2 regions of the Iodobacter fluviatilis genome follow, and region 1 is predicted to be linked to the other one. Evidence: riboswitches for the same ligand, from Rfam matches in the RefSeq annotation. Region 1 holds a riboswitch; the other holds the start of a gene.
What was found. Region 1 has a riboswitch for glycine ahead of C1H71_RS14315 (L-serine ammonia-lyase). Riboswitches for the same ligand answer to the same signal wherever they lie in the genome.
Positions count from the first base shown of each region.

Region 2: it holds a riboswitch for glycine, as region 1 does, so the genes downstream of both, gcvT (glycine cleavage system aminomethyltransferase GcvT) here and C1H71_RS14315 (L-serine ammonia-lyase) in region 1, are expected to answer to the same signal.

Region 1 covers NZ_CP025781.1:3,221,777-3,224,252, forward strand. Annotated here, with positions in the region: gene C1H71_RS14310 (BglG family transcription antiterminator) at 1-400, shown strand, start outside; glycine riboswitch at 778-896, shown strand; glycine riboswitch at 936-1,033, shown strand; gene C1H71_RS14315 (L-serine ammonia-lyase) at 1,297-2,476, shown strand, end outside.
Region 2 covers NZ_CP025781.1:396,457-398,932, forward strand. Annotated here, with positions in the region: gene C1H71_RS01680 (BCCT family transporter) at 1-1,068, shown strand, start outside; glycine riboswitch at 1,164-1,259, shown strand; glycine riboswitch at 1,261-1,358, shown strand; gene gcvT (glycine cleavage system aminomethyltransferase GcvT) at 1,412-2,476, shown strand, end outside.

The sequences.
Region 1 (2,476 bases):
TGAGCCCATCACCCAAGACGCACTCTTTCAGCGTCTATGCGCACAATTAGAGCAAGAAGGCATTGTGAACGAGGATTTCTACCCCTCAGTCACCGAGCGCGAGGCGATTTTATCCACGATTCAAGGCGATGGCATTGCCGTGCCACATTCCTTGGGCCTGCTCGCCAAGCGCTCCGTGGTCTATACCGTGCTCGCCCCGCAGGGCATTGCTTGGGGCGATGGCGCGGTGGCTTCGGTGATTTTCTTACTGGCGATTAGCAAGGAAGACTACGAAGAAGCGATGGCGATTTATGATTTATTTATCTCTTTAATTAGGGAGTGCGCCAGTGCCCGCTTGCTAGAGTGTGCAGATTTCGCTGAGTTTAAAGCGGCAGCGATTCGCTCTTTAAAGGCACATTAAGGACAATAACAAAGCTTGTTTCTGCGATTGCCCGTGTTTTTAGTTAGCAATTAACTACAAAGTGCTTCAAACATAATTGATTAGGAAAATGGTTTTTCCATCGAGCGCTACCGGTAATAGTGCAGGTGCTCCTGTGTTGATCTGGCCGAGCAATTTGCCATTGGCGGTATAGATGTATTTGCTGTCTGGCGTGCTGGCCAAATCCGGCTTTTCCGTAGTAGATCAGTCTTAAGTCCGACAGGCTGCTAGTCTTGTTCTTACTTATCATGATTTTTTGAGGCTGATGATCTACGGCTAATCGTGAATTGACAGCCTGCGCAAGCTTCACTAAATTAGCGCAGCTACGCGGCATTGGCCGGTTTAGGCCGGAATCTTCCGCTGCAATGACAAGAGAGGCTGCACCTGGCTTATGGCTTGCTTTAGCAAGCTGCAAGTGGCGCAGCGCCGAAGGGGAATCGCCCAGAAAACGCTCAGGCAAAAGAACTGTCATGGTTTGGTTTGAGTGGGGGATGGTAGGAATCAGCTCAAAACTGAATCACAGCACTCTGGGGAGCAGGCTTAAGTGCCTCGCCGAAGAAGCATGGGCGATACGTCGCGCCGCAATCTCTCAGGCAAACGGACAGAGGGGCATCGCTCAGCCAGCGCTGTGTGGGCTCCCTTATTAACGCTTGTTATCGCCCGCTTAACTCAGCTGTCCTTCCCATTTTAGATGCATAAATAGCGGTGATGTGCTGAATGATTGAGCCAGTCAGACTGTTACCTCAGATTGAACGATAAGCGCTTACTCGGCTCAAACTTAAAAATACACTTATAAACCGTTACCTTGCCCGCGCTCCTCGTCAGTGAGAGTCCCATATTGAAATGGGGCTGGGCAAGAACCACTAGAGATACTCAAAATGGCAATTAGCGTTTTCGATTTATTTAAAATTGGCCTTGGGCCATCCAGCTCGCACACGGTAGGCCCGATGCGGGCTGCGCGTACTTTTGCTCGCCGCTTAGAGAAAGATGGCCTTCTTGAAAAAGTTGCCAAAGTAAAGAGCGAGTTATTTGGCTCCTTAGGGGCCACCGGTAAGGGGCACGGCTCGGATATTGCTGTTTTATTAGGCCTGCAAGGCGAATCCCCCCGTCTTGTGGATACCGATAAGGTTGACGAGATGGTAGCCGCGATCCGCGAAGGCCGTAAGCTCAATTTGCTGGGCAAGCAGAGTATTGCCTTTATTGAAGCCGAACATCTCATCTTACATAAGCGTAAAACCCTGCCTTTTCACCCCAATGGAATGACTTTTGAAGCTTTTGATGTGGCGGGCGAAAGCCTTTCTAAGCGGGCTTATTACTCGGTAGGTGGTGGGTTTGTGGTGGATGAAGCCGCGGTGGATGCTGGCTTTAACCCGCCGGGCGTAACGGAGCTAAAGCACCCATTTAAGAGCGGTGCAGAGCTGTTGGCGCTGTGTGAGCGCCACGGCAAAACCATCAGTCAGATCATGTTAGAGAACGAGCTGGCTTGGCGCACCGAAGACGAAATTCGCGCTGGTTTGCTAGAAATATGGTCGGTGATGCAAGCCTGTGTTAAACGCGGCTGCGAGCATGAGGGCATTTTACCTGGCGGATTAAAGGTAAAACGCCGTGCTGCTGATATGTACCAAAAGCTACTGGCTTCGCCTGAAGCCGCGTTGCGTGATCCGCTCACCGTGCTCGACTGGGTGAATTTATACGCGCTGGCGGTCAATGAAGAAAACGCGGGTGGTGGCCGTGTGGTGACGGCTCCAACCAATGGTGCCGCTGGGATTATCCCCGCCGTTATGCATTACTACGCCCGCTTTACGCCAAATCCAACGGATGACGGCATTGTGCGATTCTTTCTCACGGCGGGGGCGATTGGTATTTTGTTTAAGCTCAATGCGTCGATCTCTGGTGCAGAAGTTGGTTGTCAAGGCGAAGTAGGCTCGGCCTGTTCCATGGCGGCAGGTGCATTGGCAGAAGTGCTAGGTGGCACGCCCGAGCAAGTCGAAAATGCGGCAGAGATTGGTATGGAGCACAATCTGGGCCTCACGTGCGACCCCGTGGGTGGCTTGGTGC
Region 2 (2,476 bases), 1.6 Mb from region 1:
GAAGGCTGGTTTAGTGGCTGGACGCTACTCTATTGGGCTTGGTGGATTTCATGGTCGCCATTTGTGGGGATGTTTATTGCGCGTATTTCCCGTGGCCGTACCTTGCGTGAATTTATCATCGGCGTGATGCTGATTCCCGCACTATTTAATCTGGTTTGGATGACTATTTTTGGTAACACCGCCATCTGGCTGGATATGCATACTGCTGCGGGCGCTTTAACGCAAACTGCGGGTCATGTAGATGCTTTGCTATTTAAATTCTTTGAATATCTGCCACTGGCTAAGGTGACTTCTTCAATAGCCATCTTGCTGATTGCAGTGTTTTTTGTCACTTCGGCCGATTCAGGAGCCTTTGTGCTCAATACCATAGCAACCCGTGGTGCAGAGAAATCACCAGCTTGGCAGTGCCTATTTTGGGCCGTTTTACTTGGCGTGACTGCAGCGATCCTACTCACAACAGGTGGTTTAAAAGCATTGCAGGCCGTTACCTTAATTGCAGCCCTGCCTTTCACTGCCATTATGCTGCTGCTTTGCTTCAGCCTATGTAAAGGCTTAGCTGCTGATCGTGAACACTTCTCACAGAAGTTTTCACCTGGCACAACCTTTTGGACTGGCCAACACTGGCGCATACGCCTAGCGCAAATTCTGCAAGAGTCTCGCTTAAGCGATGTTGAAAAATTTATCGCAAAAAGCGTAGAGCCGGCTCTCAAAGAAGTAGCCGCCGAGCTGCAAAAGAAAGGCTTAGAAGCCTCTGTACTAATAGGCGAAGATAAAGCTGTTTCTTTGATTGTGCCACAAACCAATCTACGCAATTTTGTATACGGTGTGCGGCCATTAAAACAACCCGTACCTGCTTTTGCCCTGCGTGATGCATCACTACCCATGTCTAGCCGTCCCCATCATTACGTACCCATCACCTTCTTTGAAGACGGCCGCCAAGGCTACGATGTGCAATATATGATTCAGCAAGAGCTCATTGCCGACGTATTAAAACAATACGAACGCTACCTAAGCTTGGTACACAATAAAGACACCCATCTACTGAACTCTGCACCTGGGCATACTTAAGGCCTAAACACTAAAAGCCAAACGCCCACCGTTTCAAGTGGGCGTTTTTTATTGCTAGGTAAAATTGACAAAATCAGACTAAGTGGTTAAATTCTGAAGACCAAAGAGGAGAGAGTAGCTAGGGAAAACCCCAGCTACCGCCGAAGGCGCAACGCCCGCGAACGCTCAGGCAAAAGGACTCTTTGGCATCAACACTCTGGAGAGTGGCGTGCCAAACGCCCACCGAAGGGGCTAACAAAACGGATCGTCATGAGCCGTTTTGGAATCTCTCAGGTACCAAGGACAGAGGGGCCGCTGCATCTGAAAAGCCTAATCGGCTTGCAGCGCTATGCCCGAGAGTGCCATGTCCGCCCAACTCCACACTACCCCACTCAATGCTGCCCATCGTATTGCCAACGCCCGTATGGTCGATTTTGGCGGCTGGGACATGCCAGTAAACTATGGCTCGCAAATCGAAGAACACCACGCTGTTCGCACCGATGCCGGCATGTTTGATGTCAGCCATATGCGTGTGGTGGATATCAAGGGCGAGCAAGTTCGTGCCTTTCTGACCCGCGCCCTTGCCAATAATGTGGCTAAGCTTAAAGTTTCTGGCAAAGCACTCTATTCTTGCTTGCTCAACCCACAAGCCACCGTGATCGACGATTTAATCGTTTATTACTTTGCCGAAGATTACTTCCGCCTTGTGGTGAATGCAGGCACCGCAGACAAAGACATCGCATGGATGCAGCAGCTTAATACCGATTGGAATACCGGCCTCACCATTACTTCCCGTAATGATTTAGCCATTCTGGCCGTACAAGGCCCGAATGCCCGCGCTAAGGTTTGGCAAGTTTTGCCAGAAACCCAAGCTGCCAGTTCAGACCTCAAGCCTTTTAATGCCGCGCAAATTGGCGATGTGATGATCGCCCGCACCGGTTACACCGGCGAAGACGGCTTTGAAGTGGTACTGCCTGCTACTCAAATTGAAAACTTCTGGAATCAACTGATCGCCGCAGGCGTTCGCCCTTGTGGCCTTGGTGCACGCGACACGCTGCGTTTAGAAGCGGGTATGAATTTATACGGCCAAGATATGGACGAAACAGTGAATCCGCTCAATGCAGCACTGGCTTGGACGATTGACCTCGTTTCCGAGCGTGATTTCGTAGGTAAAGAAGCCCTACTGGCTCAAGGCCAAACTCAACAATTCCTGGGCTTGTTGCTACTGGATAAAGGCGGTGTATTGCGTGGCCACCAGGTAGTGCATACCGAACAGGGAGATGGCGAAATCACCAGCGGCACGTTCTCGCCTAGCCTGCAACAATCCATTGCCATGGCGCGTTTACCGCTAGGCGTTGCCATTGGCGACACCGTACACGTAGCCATTCGTGATAAAAAACTAGCCGCCCGCGTCGTAAAAATGCCTTTT